Regions from separate parts of the Zoogloea oryzae genome, predicted to be linked through region 2. Evidence: predicted binding sites of a transcription regulator. Region 2 holds the regulator's gene; the other holds the start of a gene.

Region 1 (10,984 bases), on a different contig from region 2:
TTCGGCGTGGGTGGGTGGGCATGGGGCCGGAGATTGGGCGGGTTGTCGCAATTCTAGCGGGTCGTTGGCGCGCGTGCCGCCGGGCGGGCGCTCGGGTTATGCTTGAGCGGCCTGCTGTCCGCCAATCACGCTTCACGCCATGCCCCAACGAATCGGCTTCGTCCTGCTGACCCACGCCAACACGCCGCAGGTCCGCCGCCTGATCGGCACGCTCGACCGCATGTTCGACGCGCCGCCCATCGTCTGTCACCACGATTTTTCGAAATCTGACCTGCCGGCCCGGAGCTTTGGCGCAAATTTTTCATTCGTGCGGCCCCACGAGGTGACCGGCTGGGGGCGCTTCTCGATCGTCGAGGCGACCCTGCGCGGCATCGAGGCGCTGTATGCCCGGCCCAATCCGCCCGACTGGTTCGTGCTGCTGAGCGCGGCGGATTATCCGGTGAAGCCGGCGGAGAAGATTCTCGCCGATCTGGCCGCAAGCCCCTTCGATGCCTTTGTGGAGCACCGGGAGATCAGCTACGAACGCCGCCGGGAGCCCGCCGACAAGATGTACTTCCGGCGCTACCGGACTTTCCGCTTCCATGTGGCGGCGCTGTTTGGCGGTGCGCCGGCGGATCGCTTCTTCACCCTCGAGCATCCGCTGCTGACGCGCCACTTCACGCCGTTTTCGGGGGATTTCCGCTGTTATTTCGGCAGCCAGTGGTTCTGCGCCAACGGCAAGGCGGCGGAGCACCTGCTGCGCTTTCACCGGGAGCAGCGCAGCCTGGCCGAGCACTACCGGCGCCAGGAGCGCTACCGGGTGATCTGCCCGGACGAGTCCTACATCCAGACCATCCTCGCCAACGACCCCGGGCTGAAGGTGGCGAACGACCCGCTGCGCTACATCGACTGGGTGGCGGGCGAGCCCCATCCGCGCACCCTGGGCTGCGCCGATCTGCCGGCGATCGCCCGATCCACCGCCCACTTCGCCCGCAAGTTCGACGTGGCGGTGGATGGCGCGGTGCTGGACCGGCTGGACGGGATCGTCGGCTAAGGGCCGACGGCGGGCCTAGTGCCCGCGGGCGAAGAGCTGGGCGGCGCCGGGCAGTTTGAGGGCAGCGAGCCTGGCCATCACGCCGTCCCAATCCACGGCATCGAGGGTGTTCTTGACCAGCAGGCCCAGGTCGGTCTCGCCTTCCATCAGCAGGCGGCGGCTGAAGAACAGGGTGTCCGGGTCTTCCTCGCGGAGTGCCAGGGCCAGGTAGTCGCGGGTCTTGGCCGAGATGGTGAGATCCGGGTCGTGCCCGTCGAACAGCGGGCTGAAGCCCCGCGGCCCGAAGGTGAAGCGCAGCGCCATGCCGGCGTCGGTCACCTTGAGCAGCAGGCGCTTGCCGGTGAGGGGTTCCAGGGTGTCGCGGGGCAGCAGGCGGTCGAGGGCCAGGTTGAGGCCGGTGACCAGCGCCAGGGTGGGCGGCAGTTGCGGCAGGCGGGCGCCCACGCGGGCGAAGGGACCGGGCAGGGTGAAGGCGGGGATTTTCATCGGCGAGCTCCGGGCTCAGAGGGTGACGAACTGTTCGACGCCCGGGCGGCCGTGCCAGAAGCCGTTGCACGGTTCGTCCGGCAGGAGCGGCAGGGCATCGGTGAGGGCATCCATGGGCGGAATGAGGCCATCCACGGCACGGCGGAAGAGATCGACGATCTTGCCGGTGTGCTCGCCCTGGGGGCTGATGCGCAGGATGTCGATGCCGTCGGCGACCACCGCGGGCAGGTCGGCCAGCAGGGTGTGCACGTGCGCCGACTGGGTCTGGATGCCGTTGAGGGTGAGGAAGGGCTCGCCCTCGCGGGTCTTGAGGGGGATGCCGTCGGCAAACTGCAGGCAGCGGAACTCGCAGGTGTCCTTCTGCAGGTTGAAGTGGCGGGCGGTGAAGCAGCGCGCCGAGTAGGCCAGCGGCAGGCGGCCGTGGGCGAAGATCTCGGTTTCCATGTCACGCCCGAGGCCGTGGCGCAGCTCGGCGATCTGCTTGCGCGACATCTCCGGCGGGGCGACCCAGCGGGTCGCGCCCAGGTCGGCGAACATGCCGAGGGTGACCGGGTTGAAGATGTTGAGCGTGGGGCCGGCGATCCAGTTGGTGACCGGCGCGTCGCCGCTGGTGAGAAGCTCGACCGCGCCCATGTCGTTGGCTTCGACGCGGAACGTGCCGTTGGCGACGATCCGGCGCAGGGTCTTGAGATCCGATTCGGATTCGACCAGCACCTGGCTCGACAGCACGACCTCCTTGCCGGCGCCGGCGAGCATCTCGGCGATCTCGATCCAGTCGGGCAGGCGCAGCTCATGGCGGCGGGAGCACACGGTCTCGCCGAGATAGACGACATCCACCGGCGCGTCCGCCATGTCGGCGTAGAAGGCGAGGGTGGACTGGCGGGGCCAGTAGTAGAGCAGGGGGCCGAGGGCGAGTTTCATCGGTGATCGGGCTTTCGGGCGGTTCGGGGGCGGCTCATTTCCAGGGGCGGTAATAGGCGCCCAGGGTGTGGCTCTGGCCTTCGGAGTTCTTGTTGAGGGCGTTCATCCAGGCGGGCTCGACGCGGAAGGGCTGCTTCTCGGCCAGCAGGCGGTCGATGGCGGCGCGCCACACTTCGGTCACCTGGGCCACGTAGGCCGGGCTGCGCTGGCGGCCTTCGATCTTGATGGCGCGCACGCCGATGCGGGCCAGCTCGGGCAGCAGCTCGAGGGTGTTGAGGCTGGTGGGCTCCTCGATGGCGTAGTAAGTCTCGCCGTTCACGTCGAAGCGGCCCTTGCACAGGGTGGGGTAGCCGGCCCGTTCGCCGTCGGCGAAGCGGTCGATGAGGATGCCGCCCAGGCGCGTCTCCATGCCCTTGGGGGTCTGTTCCCAGCGCACGTGCTTGCCCGGCGAGCAGGCGCCGTTGCAGTTGGGCGACTCGCCGGTGGCGTAGGCCGAGAGCGCGCAGCGCCCTTCCACCATCACGCACAGCCCGCCGAAGCCGAAGACTTCAATCTCGACCGGCGTGTTGGCGATCACCTGCTCCACCTGGGCTAGCGACAGCACCCGTGGCAGCACCGCCCGGGAGATGCCGAAGTGGCGGTGGTAAAAGTTGATCGCGTCGTAGCTGGTGGCCGAACCCTGCACCGACAGATGCAGGCGCAGATCCGGATGCACGCGCCGGGCGTAGGCCATCAGGCCCGGGTCGGCGAGGATCACCGCGTCCATGCCGAAGGCGGCGGCCCGATCCACGGCGCCGGTCCAGCGTTGCCAGTTGTCGGTCTGCGGGTAGGTGTTGAGGGCCAGCAGCACCTTGCGGCCGCGGTCGTGGGCGTAGCGCACGCCTTCGCCCAGGGCCTTGTCGTCGAAGTTGAGGCCGCTGAAGTTGCGGGCGTTGGTGGCGTCCTTGAAGCCGAGGTAAACACAGTCGGCGCCGTGGTCCACGGCGGTCTTGAGGGCGGGCAGGCTGCCGGCGGGGCAGACCAGTTCGATTTGGCGCGCTGAAGTCATGGGCAGTGGGGCGGCAGGAATGACGCGGCGGGACTATAGGCGCCCGTTGCCCGGTGCACCTTGACGGGGGTCAACGGGGGCGCGCAGGCGGCTGTGCCCCGAGTTGGTGCGTGGCGCGGGCCGGTGTTCCGGGTTTCCCTCTTTCCGCCCCCGGGCCCCTATAATCCGCGGATTCGCCAACGTTTTTTCCGTTTTTGCGCATGCTTCTCTGGTTCGTCATCGCCTACTGGCTGATCTCGGTGGCCATCGGCCTCGCCGCCGCCACGCGGGTCCATAACACCAAGGACTTCGCGGTGGCCGGCCGCCATCTGCCCTTCTACATGGTCACCGCCACGGTGTTCGCCACCTGGTTCGGTTCCGAGACCGTGCTGGGGGTGCCGGCCACCTTCCTCAACGAAGGCCTGCACGGCGTGGTGGCCGACCCCTTCGGCTCGTCGATGTGCCTGATCCTGGTCGGGCTGTTCTTCGCGGCGCCGCTGTACCGCATGAACCTGCTCACCATCGGCGACTTCTACAAGAAGCGCTACGGGCGGGGTGTCGAGGTGCTCACCACCGTCGCCATCGTGATCTCCTACCTGGGCTGGGTGGGGGCGCAGATCTCGGCGCTGGGGTTGGTGTTCAACGTGGTGTCGGGCGGCGAGATCAGCAAGACGATGGGCATGTGGATCGGCTCCGGCACCATCCTCATCTACACCCTGTTCGGCGGCATGTGGGCGGTGGCGGTCACCGATTTCCTGCAGATGATCATCATCGTGATCGGCATGCTGTGGATCGGCGGTGAGGTGAGCGGCATGGCTGGCGGCGTGGGGGTGGTGGTGAATCACGCGATGGAATCCGGCAAGTTCAACATGCTGCCGCCGCCGGATGCGAAGGAAGTGATCGCCTTCATCGCCGCGGCGATCACCATGATGCTGGGCTCGATCCCCCAGCAGGACGTCTTCCAGCGGGTGCAGTCGGCCAAGTCCGAAAAGATCGCCGTGTGGGGCTCGGTGCTGGGCGGCAGCCTGTATTTCCTGTTCGCCTTCGTGCCGATGTTCCTGGCCTATTCCGCCACGCTGATCGACCCGGAGATGGTCGCCCGCCTCATCGATTCCGATTCCCAGATGATCCTGCCCGAGCTGGTGCTCTCCAAGGCGCCGCTGTTCGCCCAGGTGATGTTCTTCGGCGCGCTGCTGTCGGCCATCAAGAGCTGCGCCTCGGCCACCCTGCTGGCGCCGTCGGTTACCTTCACCGAGAACATTCTGAAGCCCGCGCTGCCGCACCTCACCGACAAAAAGCTGCTGTTCTGGATGCGCGTCGTCACGCTGATCTTCACCGTGCTGGTCACCCTGTACGCCATGTTCTCCAAGGCGACGATCTTCAAGATGGTCGAGAACGCCTATCAGATCACCCTGGTGTCGGCCTTCATCCCGCTGCTGTGCGGGCTGTACTGGCGGCGCGCCACCAACCAGGGCGCGCTGGCCTCGATCTTCTGCGGCATTTCGGTGTGGCTCGGCGTGCATCTGGCCGGCGGCGACGACCCCTTCGTGCCGGCCCAACTGGCCGGGCTGATCGCCAGCATCGTCGGGATGATCGTCGGCTCGCTGGTGAAGCAATGGGTGCCCCACGACATCGACGTGCACGACCGCCTGCGCCACGGTCATCACGCCGCCGACCCCCACGGCGTGGCCCATGAGGGCATCGGCGTGGTACATCGGCATTGATTGGGTAGTGGGGATTGGGGAATGGGAAGTGGGGCGCGCGTTGAACCCGTTTCCCGTTTTCTGATCTGTTACCCAGGTAGCCGCAGCCGTCACGTCGCTTCAGCCACCGCCCACTCCCCATTCCCCATTACCCACTTCCCACTCCCCATCCCGCCATGACCGCCCAAGCCCTGCCCGCCGAGATCCCGCTCTTTCCCCTCGGCGTGGTGCTGTTTCCCGATGGCCTGCTGCAGCTCAAGCTGTTCGAGGCGCGCTATCTCGACATGGCGGCCCGCTGCATGAAGGCCAACGCGCCCTTTGGCGTGTGCCTGATCCGCGAAGGCGCCGAGGTGGGCGAGGCCGCGGTGCCCCACAACATCGGCTGCGTGGCGAGCATCGTCGATTGGGACATGTCCCAGCCCGGGCTGCTCTTCATCACCACCCGTGGTGGCCCGCGCTTCCGCATCGTCGAGCGCACCATTCAGCACGACAAGCTGCAGACCGCCCGCGTCGAATGGCTGCCCGAACCCGCGCCCCAGCCGGTGCCGCCTGCGCTTGCCGACATGCTGCCGCTGCTCCAGGCCATCGTCAGCGACGCCGGCGAGACGGTGTTTCCGCCGCCCCACCGCTTCGACGACGCCACCTGGGTCGGCTACCGCCTCGCCGAAGTCCTGCCCATCCCGCCCGAAGCCCGCGTGCGCCTGCTCGAACTGGACGACACGATCTCGCGGCTCGAGATCCTCCACACCTACCTCAAGCAGCACAAGCTGGTGGGCTGAGCTCGTTCCGGCGCAGAGCGTGGCTGATGGGGCCGGGGGCCGTCGTCAGGTGGGGGCCATGCGCAGGGGGGCGCCTGCGGGCAGGTCGGTCAGCCCATGTCGCACGGCCAGCCGCAGGAGATGGAAGTCGTTGTCGACGCCGAGTTTCTGACGCACCGACGACATGTGGTTGTGCACCGTCTTCTGGCTCAGATGCAGGCGCTGGGCGATGGCATCCACCGATTCACCGTTCACCGCCATGCGCAGCACCTCGAACTCCCGCGGGGTGAGCCGTGAAAGGGGCGCTTCCTCGGCCAGGGCCGCGCTCGCCACGCCCTGCGCCACCTCGGCCGACAGCACCCGGCGCCCCACGGCAACGTCGCGGATCGCCGTCAGGACCTCGCCCGGTTCGCTGTTCTTGGTGAGGTAGCCAAGGGCGCCTGCGCGCATCGCCTGAACGACGAAGCTGGGGTTGTCGTGCATGCTGACCACCAGCACCCGCAGCTGCGGTTCCCGCGCCAGCATGCGCCGGATGGCATCGATGCCGCTGCTCTCGCGCAGGCTCAGATCCACCATTGCCACGTCGACGCCGCCGCTTTCGCACAACCGCCCATAAGCCTCATCGGCGGTGGCCGCCTCGCCCACCACCACCAGATCCGTTTCTGCGTCGATCAGTCGGCGGTAGCCGGTGCGCACCACGGCGTGGTCTTCCACGAGCATGATCCGGATCATTGCAGGCCCGTCTCTGCCGCGCTGCCCGCGCCGCGCTCCGCTGTACCTGCCGGCTGCGTCACATTGGAGCGGTGTTTCTGCGGCAGGGTAGGACGTCTCCGCGGGCGGTGCTGTCCGCGTCTGGCGGCGGTGTGCCGGTCGGCCGTCGCCGCCTCGTGGGCCATCGGGCCCGTCGGGGCTTCGGTGAGGGCGTGTGTGGTCTCCTGCGCCCCTTGTGCGCCCCGGTTCTCACCAAGCCATTTCATCGCGTGCTCCTTTGGTTCTGCTGTCCTCGAACGGAACAGTGTGCAACGCCCGTGCCAGCCTGAGGCCGTTTTCAGGCCGGGAAAGTTTCCCGACGTTGCGGGGAGCATCTCCCGCGACAGGGGTAAAGCGCGCCTTGGATACTGGATTTAGCGCAGGGCGTTGGCATCACGGGAGGTCGATGGCCACGCGCAGGACATCACAACAATCCGGAGACAAGGAGTCCCCATGAAAGGAATCAATCAAGCCCGTCGGCTCAAGCCGGCCGTGCTGGCGCTTGCGCTGGCCACGCTGTGTGCAGGTGGCGCCCAGGCCGCTGGCAAGGCCGTCACCTGGGACGACATCCGCAACGACGACAAGACCCCGGGCGACGTGCTCACCTACGGCCTGGGCCTGAAGGCTCAGCGGCATAGCCCGCTCAAGACGGTCAACACGAAGAACGTGGCCGGCCTGGTGCCGGTGTGGAGCTTCTCGTTCGGCGGCGAGAAGCAGCGCGGCCAGGAGGCCCAGGCGCTCGTCCATGATGGGGTGATCTACGTGACCTCGTCCTACTCGCGGATCTACGCCGTCGAGGCCAAGACCGGCAAGCGCCTGTGGGAATACGAGGCCCGCCTGCCGGAAGACATCCGCCCGTGCTGTGACGTGGTCAACCGTGGCGCCGCCATCTACGGCGACAAGATCTACTTCGGCACCCTGGACGCCGGCATCGTGGCCCTCAACAAGGACACCGGCAAGGTGGTCTGGAAGAAGAAGTGGGGCGACCACAAAGTCGGCTACACCATGACCGGCGCGCCCTTCGTGATCCAGGACCAGCACAGCGGCAAGGTGCTGCTGGTGCACGGCTCGTCGGGGGACGAGTTCGGCGTGGTGGGCTGGCTGTTCGCCCGCGATCCGGAGACCGGCGAGGAAGTCTGGGCCCGCCCGATGGTCGAAGGCCACATGGGTCGCCTGAACGGCAAGGAGAGCACCCCCACCGGCGACGCCAGCGCCCCCACCTGGCCGAAGGACAAGGACGGCAAGCCCACCGAGGCCTGGCATCACGGCGGCGGCGCCCCGTGGCAGACTGCCAGCTTCGACATTGAGAAGAACATGGTCGTGATCGGCACCGGCAACCCGGCGCCGTGGAACACCTGGAAGCGCACCCAGGAAGGCGACGATCCGCGCAACTGGCCCAGCCTGTTCACCTCCGGCCAGGCCTATGTGGACGCCAGCACCGGCGAGCTGAAGGGCTTCTTCCAGCACACCCCCAACGACGCCTGGGACTTCTCCGGCAACAACTCGGTGGTGCTCTTCGAGTACAAGGATCCGAAGACCGGCAAGCTCGTGAAGGCCTCGGCCCACGCCGACCGCAACGGCTTCTTCTTCGTGACCGACCGGGAAAAGCTCACCAACGGCGCCGGCTACCCGAACAAGCCCACGTCGCTGATCGGCGCCTGGCCGTTCGTGGAAGGCATCACCTGGGCCAAGGGCTGGGACCTGAGCACCGGCAAGCCCATCGAGACCGGCAACCGTCCGCCCGAGCCGAAGGCCGGCGCCGACAAGGGTGACAGTGTCTTCGTATCGCCGCCGTTCCTGGGTGGCACCAACTGGATGCCCATGTCGTACAGCCCGGACACCGGCCTGTTCTACATCCCCGCCAACCACTGGGCGATGGACTACTGGACCGAGCACCTGACCTACAAGGCCGGCTCCGCCTACCTGGGCCAAGGCTTCCGCATCAAGCGCCTGTTCGACGACCACGTGGGCACCCTGCGCGCGATGGACCCGAAGACCGGCAAGATCGCCTGGGAACACAAAGAGAAGTTCCCCCTGTGGGCCGGCACGCTGACCACCGCCGGCGGGCTGCTCTTCACGGGCACCTCGGATGGCTTCATCAAGGCGTTTGACGCCAGGACCGGCAAGGAATTGTGGAAATTCCAGACCGGCTCCGGGATCGTCTCCGTGCCCATCACCTGGGAACAGGACGGCGAGCAGTACATCGGCCTGTCCTCCGGCTACGGCGGCGCCGTGCCCCTGTGGGGCGGCGACATGGCCGACCTGACCAAGCAGGTCACCCAGGGCGGTTCGTACTGGGTCTTCAAGCTGCCGAAGTCCGGCCGCTGATCCCGCAGGTGGGGCCCGCGCCGTCTCCCGCGGGCTCCACCGGCCTGCCTGGCCGCGACGGCGGCGTGCGCCCGGTGCGCATCGCCGGCCGTCGTCTTTCCATCCAACGAGAAAGGACACCTCATGCTGTCCGTCTTTCCGCGTGCGGCGCTGGCGGCGATGGCCGTCGGGCTGCTCCTTGCCGGCCCCGAGGCCGGTGCGCGGGCGAATCCCGCCGAACCCGAAGTGCACGGCACCTGCGGCATGTGGCCCCACGCCCGCTGCCGGGGCGCCGATCTGCGCCACAAGGATCTGTCGGCCCTCGACCTCGCCGGGGCCGACTTCACCGGCGCCAACCTCGCCCGGGCCGACCTGCGCGCAGCCAATCTGGCCGGGGCGATTTTCGACGGCGCCGATCTCAGCGGCGCGCGCCTCTCCAAGGCCAACGCGCCGGGCGCCTCCTTCCGCAACGCCCGTCTCGTCGGGGCCGACCTGGAGTTCGCCCGCATCATGCGCGCCGACTTCACTGGCGCCGACCTCACCGCGGCCAACATGGAAGCGGCCCGCGCCGCCTTCACGTGGTTCAACAAGGCGCGGCTCACCAACGCCAACCTCCAGGAGACCAAGTTCAACGCCACCGACCTGCGCGGCGCCAACCTGGAAGGCGCGCTGCTGCGCTACACGATCTTTCCCGACTCGACCTTCGACGGCTGCGTCGGCTGTCCGACCGACTGGTGACGCCATGACTTCCTTCTTCCGACTTGTCGTCGCGGGGGCGCTGGCGCTGCTCGTCCAGCCCGCCCTGGCCTTCGAGGTGGCCGAGCCCGCCGTTGCGACCTTCGACGTGGACACCACCGGCCTGCCGCCGCCACCGGCCGGCGAGGGCAACCCTTACCGGGGCAATGCCCGGGCGGCGGAGATTGGCCGGACCCTCTTCAACCAGACCTGCGCCCGCTGCCACGGCGTCGATGCGGTGAGCCGGAACATGCCCGGCCCCGATCTCACCCGCCTCGACAAGGCCTGCCGGCCCATCGCCGACCCGGCGGTGCGCGCCCACTGCCTGGCCGACAACGACGCCTACTTTCTCGATTCCGTGCAGAACGGCAAGGTCCGCGTCGGGGTGAGCCACATGCCGGCCTGGAAGACGGTGCTGTCTCCGCAGTTGATCTGGACGCTGCGCACCTTTGTGGAAAGCCGGGCGCCCAAGCGCGCCGCGGAGTGAGGGCCGGCTGGGGGTTCAGCCGGTAGCGCGCTGCAGGGCCTCCAGCACCTTGCGCACCGGCGTCGGCAGGGCCGCGTCGGCCAGCGCGTCGAGCGGCCACCAGTCGAGCCCGTCCGCGTCCCGCACCCCGTCGCCGGCAGCCACCTCCACCCGCTCCGGGGCCAGATGCAGCACGAAGTGGGTGAACACATGGCGCAGCCCCGGCAGCGGCGCGACGCGCGTTACCGTCAGCCCAAAGCGCCGGGCGACCCATTCGGCCGTGTCGGCGTCTTCGGGCAGCTCCGGCAGGCTCTGCAGGCCGCCCCAGATGCCGGCGGGGGGGCGGCGTTCCAGCAGCACGGCGCCGTTCGCGACGATCACCGCGAAGCGGCCGTGGCGTTCGGGCACGGCTTTCTTCGGGCGCGGGGTGGGCAGTTCGGCCACTCGGCCGTCACGCAGGGCCACGCAGCCGTCGGCGAGGGGGCACTGCCCGCAGCGGGGCTTGCCACGGGTGCACAGGGTGGCGCCCAGGTCCATCTGGGCCTGGGTGTAGATGTCCACGTCGCGCTCGGGTAGCAGGGCCTCGGCGAGATCCCACAGGGCGTTTTCCACCGCCTTGGTGCCGGGAAAGCCGTCGATGCCGAAGGCCCGGGCGAACACGCGCTTCACGTTGCCGTCGAGGATCGCCGCGCGGGTGCCGTAGCTGAAGGCGCTGATCGCCGCGGCGGTGCTGCGGCCGATGCCCGGCAGCTCGGCTAGCAGCGTCGGGTCGGCCGGAAAGGTGCCGCCGTGGCGGGT
Region 2 (8,903 bases):
CTCTCGCCGGTGAGCATCGCCTCGTCGGCCGACGATTCGCCCGACAGCACCTCGCCATCCACCGGCACCGAATCCCCCGGCCGCAGCACAAAGACCATCCCGGCGACCACCTGCTCCACCGGCAACTCGACGATCTGCCCGTCGCGCTCGATGCGCGCCGTGGGCGGCTGCAGGCGCAACAGCGCCTCGACCGCCGCCGAAGTGCGCGCCCGGGCCCGGGCTTCCAGCAGCTTGCCCAGCAACACCAGGGTGATGATGCTGGCCGAGGCCTCGAAATAGACGTGCAGATCGTGTCGATCCAGCAGCACCACCGCGAGGCTGAAGAAGTAGGCCACACTGGTGCCCAGCGCCACCAGCACGTCCATGTTGGCGCCGCCGCCCAGCAGCGACGACCACGCACCCTTGTAGAAACGCCGCCCGATCCAGAACTGCACCGGCGTCGCCAGCAGCAGCTGCGCCCAGCGTGGCAGCCACTCGTCGTGATGCATCGAGCCGCTTGCGCCGGCGCCGAGCATCCCGATCATTTGAGCCAGGAAAGGCAGCGACAGCAGCGCCGAAATCCAGAACAACCGCAGCTCGGCGCGGAACTCCGCTTCCTTGCGGGCCCGCTCCGCCTCCCGGTCACGGCCAGCGATCGGCGTGGCGGTGAAGCCGGCTTTGGCGATGGCGCCGACGATGACGGCCGGATCGGTGAGCCCCGGGGTGAAGCGCACCCGGGCCGTCTCGGCGGCGAAATTGACGTTGCCATCCACGCCCGGCAATCGATTGACCACCTTCTCGATACGTGCCGCGCAGGCCGCGCAGCTCATGCCGCCGATGCCAAGCTCCAGCACCTGGGGCGCCACGTCGAAGCCGGCCTTGCGGATCGCGCCGAGGATGTCGGCGGCCGGCGCGCCGCCGGGCGTGGCGGTGATGCGGGCCTTCTCGGTGGCGAAATTCACCTTCGCGTCGACGCCTGGCAGGCGGTTGAGCACCTTTTCGAGGCGCACCGCGCAGGCGGCGCAGCTCATGCCGGACACCGGCAGGTCGTAACGCACGTCAGCCGGCTCGCTCATCCCGCGTACTCCAGTGTTGGGTCAGAAATGGCACACCACGCCATTCCACAGCTTGCTGCCCAGCGACGGCGTCGTCACCAGACCATAGACGCCGAAGGCGAGCACCACCAGTCCAGACCCCGTACGCACCGCCTGGTTCCGCACCACGTCGCGCAGGCGCTTGAGCACCAGGCCCGCCAGCATCAGGTTGGGCAGCGTGCCGAGGCCAAAGGCCAGCATCAGCGCCGCGCCGCGCTCGGCCGAGCCGGTGACGAGGGCCGTCGCCAGCACGCTGTACACCAGCCCGCAGGGCAGAAAGCCCCACAGCGCCCCCAGCGGAAACGCCTGGGCCACCGAGCGTGCCGGCAGGAAGCGCCGGGTGAGCGGCTGGATGCGGTTCCACAGCCGCTGGCCGAGCTTCTCGACCCCCGCCAGCGCGCGGGTGAAGCCGGTGAGGTAAAGCCCCAGCGCCACCAGCATCAGGTTGGCCGCCACGTACAGGGCGAGCTGGATCGGCAGGATGTCGTTGAACAGCATGCCCACCGTGCCGATGGCGCCCATCGCCGCGCCGGCCAGGGTGTAGCTGCCGATCCGGCCGAGGTTGTAGGCCAGGTGCAGCGGCCACTCGCGACGCTTCTGGCCGGGCATCTGGATCGTCTGCACGGTGAGCGCGCTGACGATGCCACCGCACATGGCCACGCAGTGGGTGCCGCCCAGCAGGCCGATCAGGAAGACTGCGAAGTAACCGGTTTCCGGCATGGTTTCAACCCTGCAAATGAAAAGCGCCCCGCGAGGTCACGGGGCGCATAGTTTAGTCCTGACGATCCGGAGCAACCAGACGGCGAATCAGATCACCTTGGAGTAGCGGGTCCGCTCCCGGTCGGAGCGCAGGTAACGGTCGAACACCATCGCGATGGCCCGCACCAGCATCCGGCCAGCGGGCAGCACGCTGATCCACTGGTCGTCGATCTTCAGGAGGCCGCCCTTCTCCATCTCGCGCAGGTCGGCGAGCTCGGCAGCGAAGTACTTCTTGAAGTCGATCAAGTGGGCGATCTCGATGGATTCGATGGACAGCTCGAAGTGGCACATGAGCGCCTGGATGATCGCCCGGCGCAGCAGGTCGTCCGGGGTTAACTCGATGCCGCGCAGCACCGGCAGGCGGCCGGTGTCGAGGATGTCGTAGTACTCGTCCAGCGTCTTCACGTTCTGGGCGTACGTCGGCCCGACCTTGCCGATGGCGGAGACGCCGAAGGCCAGCAGGTCGCACTCGGCGTAGGTCGAGTAGCCCTGGAAGTTGCGGTGCAGGCGGCCCTGGCGCTGGGCGGTGGTGAGCTCGTCGGTCGGCTTGGCGAAGTGGTCCATGCCGATGTAGACGTAGCCGGCCTCGGTGAGGCGGCGGATGGCCAGCTGCAGGATCTGCAGCTTGGTCTCGCCCGACGGCAGCTGCGCGTCGACGATGCGGCGCTGGGGCTTGAAGAGGCTCGGCAGGTGCGCGTAGTTGTAGATCGACAGGCGATCCGGCGACAGGGCCAGGATCTGCTCAAGGGTGCGGTTGAAGCTGATAACGTTCTGCTTGGGCAGGCCGTAGATCAGGTCGACACTCACCGACTTGAAGCCGTGGGCGCGGGCCGCGTCGATCACCAGCTTGGTTTCTTCCTCGCTCTGGACGCGATTGACGGCCTTTTGCACATCCGGGTTGAAATCCTGGATGCCGACGCTCATGCGGTTGAAGCCCAGCTCGGCCAGCAGCGCGACGGTGGCTTCATCGACCTTGCGGGGGTCGACCTCGATGGAGTACTCGCCGTCGGGCACCAGCGTGAAGTGCTTCTTCACGATGCCCATCAGCTGGCGCAGCTCGTCGTGGGACAGGAAGGTGGGCGTGCCGCCGCCCAGGTGAAGCTGCAGCACCTCCCGCGGGCCCTGCAGGCAGGCGACCTGAAGATCAACCTCCTTCTCGAGGTACTCCAGATACTTGGCCGAGCGCCCGTGATCCTTGGTGATGATTTTGTTGCAGGCGCAGTAGTAGCAGATCGTATTGCAGAACGGGATGTGGAAGTATAATGAGAGCGGTTTGCCAATCCCGCCGATCGACCTCTTGCCGAGCCAGTCGCACAGCGCGTCGGAGTTGAAGGCCTCGACGAAGCGGTCTGCGGTCGGATACGAAGTGTAACGCGGGCCATTCACATCAAACTTGCGAATGAGCTCGGGGTCGAAGATCAGATCTTTTTGAGTCGCGTTCATGGGCGTGCTTCTATTAATTCCGCGAAACGATCGCAGAATCATCCTGTAATCGTATTGATGTGGATCAAAGGGCTCCAAAGGTTGGTAAATCCTCTCAAGTCCAGGTGGTAAGCGTACAGATGAATTCTGCGATTCCAGCAACAATTATCGAGATCAAGACAGCTTGTTCCCAGTGTAATCTGCGCGAGCTGTGCCTGCCGTTCGGGCTCGACCCGCGGGAAATAAACCAGCTCGACGAGCTCGTCGGCAGCCGTCGCAAGATCAAGCGTCAGCAGCATCTCTACCGCTCCGGGGAGTCCTTCGAGGCGATCTACGCGATCCGCGCCGGCTCGTTCAAGACCGATGTCATTCTGGAGGACGGCCGCGATCAGGTCACCGGTTTCCAGATGACCGGCGAAGTCCTGGGGCTGGACGGCATCAGCACCGAACACCACTCGTGCAACGCCATCGCCCTCGAAGACAGCGAAGTGTGCGTGATCCCCTTCAGCCGCCTCGAAGAGCTGTCGCGTCAGGTCGAGAGCCTGCAGCACCAGTTCCACAAGATCATGAGCCGCGAGATCGTGCGCGACCACGGCGTGATGATGCTGCTCGGCTCCATGCGCGCCGAGGAACGCCTCGCCGCCTTCCTGCTCAACCTGTCCCAGCGCTTCACCGCGCGGGGTTTCTCGCCGTCCGAGTTCCATCTGCGCATGACCCGCGACGAGATCGGCTCCTACCTGGGCCTGAAGCTCGAAACCGTCTCCCGCGCCTTCTCGCGCTTCCAGGAAGAAGGCCTGGTGGCGGTCCAGCAGAAGCACATCCGCATCCTTGACACCCCGGGGCTCAAGCGGCTGCTGAACCACCACGCCATCTGATCAGACGAGCGCGAGCCAGCCCGCCGGGTTCTTGGTGAGCGCCACTGACACAATGTACGAAAACACGGCCGCCGCCGCGGCGAGCGCCACCACGCGCACGCCGAGCGGCCGCGTCGGTCGCAGGGCCACGACACCTAGGCCGATGTAGGCCAGCAGGCCCAGCACCTTGGCGGTCAGCCAGCCATCCACGAAGGGGTATTGCCCGGCCATCCACGCCAGAGCGATGGCGCTGGCGAGCAGACACGAGTCGATCACGTGAGGCAGGCGCCGGGTCAGCCGGGCCTTGAGCAGCGGCGATCCGGTGATCGACCACCAGCCGCGCAAAAGAAAACCCGCGCCGCTCAGCACGACGCAGGTGATGTGGAGATGCTTGATGAGCAGGTACATGTCGCCTCGGATGGGGTTACGCCTTGACGACATTTTCGGGCATCCGCCCTGCCCCGTCCTTGCGGGGCCTCAACTTCAGCCGCGCAGCACGCCCACTTCCAGCGCCGCGAACCAGTTGATGAAGCGCTGCACGTCGGCGCCCTGGTAGATCGAGCCGTGCTGGGGCACCAGCATGTCGATCTCCAGCCGCGAGACGCGCTCGCACCAGTCACGCTTGGCCCGGTCGGAGCCCATCCAGCGCTTGTGGAAGGCTTCCGCGTGGCGGATGTGGCGGGAGAAATCCTCCACGTACAGCCCGCCCTGGTCGGGCGGCAGCAGCGCCGCGCCGATGTCGCCGGAGAACAGGATCTTGGCCTTCGGGTCATACAGGTTGAAGTTGCCCGACGAGTGCAGATAATGGGCCGGCACGGCCTGCAGTTCGAGGCTGCCGAGCTTGATGGTCATGCCCGGATCGGGAATCGGCACGAAGGTGGTGTCCTCGCCGCCGAAGTGGGGCAGGAAGGACTGCCACAGCCAGCTGGTGTAGCACTTGAGATCCGGCTTGAACTCCAGCCACAGGGCCAGGGACGAGATGATGTCCGGGTCCTGGTGGGAGGCGAACAGGCCGGCCAGCTTGGTGGGGTCGCACTCTGCCGACAGGGCCGAGAAGACCGCCGGAAAGATCTCGATGCCGCCCGGGTCGCACAGCAGCGCCTCCTCGCCATCGACGATCACGTATTCGTTGGTGTCGATGATGTAGCCCGGCTTGGTCGCATCGCGCGCGATCGCCAGCCAGCGGTGGTCGTCTTCCTGGAAGATACAGTGAGCCTGCTTCATGGGTTCCTAGTCCTTTACGAGCCGTTCCTTGCCGAGCACTTCGAGGGATCGCTTGATCTGCGCGATCACCTCCGCGAAATCCGTCGAGACCTGCATCAGCGCCGGGCTGAACCCGCCGCCGTAAGCCGCCTCGATCTTGGCCGAGCGGGCCAGCACGCCGCCCAGTTCGACCAGTTGCTGGGTCTCCTCGACCGCCGCGCGCAGGCGCAGGTCGAGGGCGCGCAGCTTGACCTGCTGGGCCGACAGGCGCGCCATCCCGCGCTTGCGGGCCTCGCGCACGCCGGGCACCTCGCCGGCGAGGCGGATCGCCTCGGCGAGGATCCGCGAGTTGCGCTGCTGCTGGACGACGCCGGTGACGCTGCCCACCGAGCCGGAGGTCATGTCGCGCAGCGAGGCCATGTGTCGGGTGAGATCCTGGGCGAAGCGGCGCAGTTCGTTGGAGAGCACGCCGAAGCCCAGCGCGGCGTTGCCCGCGCGCTTGGCCAGGAAGATGGCGTTGAGGGCCATCAGGTTGATCCGGAAGGCCGTCGCGACGATGGCCTTGATTTCTTCGTTGACCCGCACGATGCCGGCAAGCTCGCCGGAGCGGTGGTTGGTCAGTTTGAGGTTTCGTTCGGGCGCATTCATTCGGGGCTCTCGGTGACGGACCGCATGGGTGGGACGCATCGATCGGAGCGGTCGCCGCCCTCGATCCCATCGGGATGAGCCGGCCGGCTGCCGCGGGGAGATTAACGGCGTGATGCCGTCAAGCTTGAGCCTCCCCGCAGCACCCTCAGGAAGCCGCCGGGCGCTTCGGCGGGAGCAGGAAATCCCGCGGCCGGGTGCGCAGGCGATGCCACAGACGGCGGCGCAGCTCGCGCAGGTCGGACTTGGGCAGATCGTAGGCGCGCACGGCGGTCATCAGCGACAGGGCGAAGCTCACCCCGAGGTTGAGCACGAACATCACCCCGACGCCGGCCACCGCCAGCGTGAGCAGCCCGGTGCCGACCCACTTCATCTCGAGGGACGACGTGGCAAGGCTGAGGATGCCGGAGTTGAGCGTCACGTGACGCACATCCAGCGGCAGCCCGAAGAACTTGCCGAGCACCGGCGTCATCCCCAGCATCAGCCCGAGGGAGATGTTGGTCGCCCAGCCCGACATGTTGCGCGACACGATGCCGGCGAGCCGCATCATGCGCAGCCGCCCGAAGCGGTTGCCCAGCCGGTGCTCGGCGATCGCCTGGGGCAGCCGGTGATACACCGCCCAGTTATCCACCCAGCCACCCACCAGCGCCGCGAGGTACAGGATCACCCCGGTGAGCGCCGCGTAGAACACTGTCCCGCTATCGACCGGGCTGAGGGAATGGAAGACATAACGGGCCTCGTCGGTGGTGAGGAAGGCGTGCCCGGTGGCAAGGCGCCACGCCGCATCGAAGGCGTAGGCGCCGCAGGCCACCACCACCACGTTGGCGATGGTCGCCGCCAGCTGCGAGTGACAGATGCACGCCGCGTAATCGACGATCACGTCGAGGCGCTCGTTGCCCTTGCGGTCACGGATGATGGCCGCGAAGGCGGCGGCGGTCATCGCCGGCTGCTTGGTGGCGAGGATCAGCCCGAGCGCCTGGAGGAGCAGGAAGCTCACCGCGTAGTTGATGCCGGAGCCAAGCCCTTCCAGGAACAGCGCCAGCCCGGCGCCGGCGACGGTCATCTTCATCGCCGCGGTGCCCACCGTCAGCAGCCCGCCGCCGGCAGCGGCTGTCCAGATATGGCGGTAGTCCTCGTTGTTTTCAGCGATGTAATGCTCGCCGGTCTTGCCCGCGCGGTCGACGATGCGCCGCTGCAGGCGCTGCAAGTTGGCCCGCACCAGATGGCGCAGGCTGGCGCTCTCGTGGGCCGCGTAGGCCAGTTGCTGGAGCAGCAAGAGGACAGGCCCCGGCGAGCCGGGGTCGGCGGCCATCACCCCGACGATGGTCTCCATCCGCGTGAGGCAGCGGTCGAGCACGTCCAGCCCATACACGATATCCACGCTGATGCCCTCGGATTCGAGGCGCGTGGAGATCAGGTGCATCTCGTCCCGGCAGGCGGCCAGATCGAGCTGCCAGGCCTCGACGAGCTGCATCGACACGCGGCCCTGCTCCCAGGCGCAAAGCAGATTCTCGCCGCTGTCGGCGAGCCGCCGGAAGGGCGAGCGGGCCACCGGCCGATGCTCGCCCCGGGCCCGCAGCTTGAGGGACAGGCCCTGCCCCTGGACCCGGGCCAGGAGCAGCCGGAAACCATCGGCCATCGCGCCCTTCAGCGCCGTGCTCATCCCCGGATCATCAGCCGGGAACAGCAGATCCACGGCCCGCTGAAAGGTGGACGGCTGCAGGCCACGGATGAGGGTCAGATCCTTGTTGCGCCGGAAGCTGCGGCTCATCAGGTGCGAAAGATCGTGGTCGTCCCGGGGCGACGGGATGAGCTTGGCGGTCAGCCGGTCGCCGAACTCCGACAGAAAGCCCCGGTCGCTGGGAATCCCCACCTCGCCGAACAGGTTGGCCCCGTCGGTCTCGTCGAGGATGCAGCGGATCGCCCGGCGCACCGCGGCGGCCAGGTCGGGATGGGCGGCGAGCACGTCCATCAGCACCGCGAAACGCTGGGTGGCAGAGCCGTGCACGTCGGCCGAATCGATGTACACATCGCTCCACAGGGCACCGCCGGCCAACCAGGCGGTCAGCGCCCGCCAGGCGTCGAGCCGGTCGGGCAGGTCGGCGGCGGCCACCAGCGCAGCGAGGCGCGCGGCGAGCCTGGGAAGGTCGCGCTGCCCCTGTCGCTGCTCGGGCAGCACGGAGTGGATGGAGGTGAGCAGGGCGTCGCGGGTGAAGGCCTCGGCTAGCGCCGCGTCGAGGGTAAACGTATTTGACATAGGCAAAGTATGCCCCGAGAAGATGGATTTAGGTTCGTCCTCCTGCAGGGCGGGAAGGTTCCACCCCGCGACCCTGGCCACCGGTTTACCATCCCAACATGCTTCCGATCCTGTTCCAGGACGACCACGTGGTCGTCATCCACAAGCCGGCCGGGCTGCTCGTCCATCGCAGCGAGCTCGACCGCCACGAAACCCGCTTCGCCGTGCAATTGCTGCGCGACCAGCTCGGCCGCCACGTGCATCCGGCCCACCGTCTCGACCGGGGCACCTCGGGCGTGCTGGTGTTCGCCCTCGACCGGGACACCGCCCGCCAGCTCGGCGGCCAGTTCGAACGCCAGGAAGTCGCCAAGACCTACCTCGCGGTGGTGCGTGGCCATCCGCCCGAAGCCGGGCGCATCGACCACGCCCTCACCCGCCGCCGGGACGACGCCGAGTGGGTGGGCGACGAGACCTCCGACGCCGCCCAGCCCGCCGTCACCGATTTCCGCACCCTCGCCACCTGCGAGCTGCCCTTCGCCGTGGATCGCTACCCCACCAGCCGCTACGCGCTGGTCGAGCTCACGCCCCACACCGGCCGCAAGCACCAGATCCGGCGCCACCTCAAGCACCTGTCCCACCCCATCGTCGGCGACGCCACCTTCGGCAAGGGCCGCCACAACCGCTTCTTCCAGCAGCACTTCGGCTGCCACC

The links. The regulator FNR, encoded in region 2, switches genes on or off when oxygen is low (the NO sensors DNR and NnrR bind a similar motif). The targets are predictions, from matches to a motif close to TTGANCTAGNTCAA.
Region 1: a site for FNR is predicted at 3,549-3,562, ahead of ubiU (ubiquinone anaerobic biosynthesis protein UbiU). Genes of this name have one in related genera too.

Annotation. Positions count from the first base shown of each region.
Region 1 covers NZ_BSPX01000026.1:17,719-28,702, reverse strand. Annotated here, with positions in the region: gene QQK25_RS10165 (VanZ family protein) at 1-22, opposite strand, end outside; gene QQK25_RS10160 (beta-1,6-N-acetylglucosaminyltransferase) at 140-1,033, shown strand; gene ubiT (ubiquinone anaerobic biosynthesis accessory factor UbiT) at 1,049-1,519, opposite strand; gene QQK25_RS10150 (U32 family peptidase) at 1,535-2,440, opposite strand; gene ubiU (ubiquinone anaerobic biosynthesis protein UbiU) at 2,475-3,488, opposite strand; gene QQK25_RS10140 (high affinity choline transporter 1) at 3,689-5,191, shown strand; gene QQK25_RS10135 (LON peptidase substrate-binding domain-containing protein) at 5,347-5,949, shown strand; gene QQK25_RS10130 (response regulator) at 5,995-6,648, opposite strand; gene QQK25_RS10125 (methanol/ethanol family PQQ-dependent dehydrogenase) at 7,132-9,006, shown strand; gene QQK25_RS10120 (pentapeptide repeat-containing protein) at 9,130-9,723, shown strand; gene QQK25_RS10115 (c-type cytochrome) at 9,728-10,207, shown strand; gene mutY (A/G-specific adenine glycosylase) at 10,223-10,984, opposite strand, start outside.
Region 2 covers NZ_BSPX01000105.1:781-9,683, forward strand. Annotated here, with positions in the region: partial or broken gene QQK25_RS21020 (heavy metal translocating P-type ATPase) at 1-1,055, opposite strand, end outside; gene QQK25_RS21025 (sulfite exporter TauE/SafE family protein) at 1,077-1,793, opposite strand; gene hemN (oxygen-independent coproporphyrinogen III oxidase) at 1,881-3,275, opposite strand; gene fnr (fumarate/nitrate reduction transcriptional regulator Fnr) at 3,395-4,129, shown strand; gene QQK25_RS21040 (SirB2 family protein) at 4,130-4,516, opposite strand; gene QQK25_RS21045 (oxygen-binding di-iron domain-containing protein) at 4,592-5,332, opposite strand; gene QQK25_RS21050 (methyl-accepting chemotaxis protein) at 5,339-5,959, opposite strand; gene QQK25_RS21055 (transporter-like protein) at 6,105-8,213, opposite strand; gene QQK25_RS21060 (tRNA pseudouridine(65) synthase TruC) at 8,312-8,903, shown strand, end outside.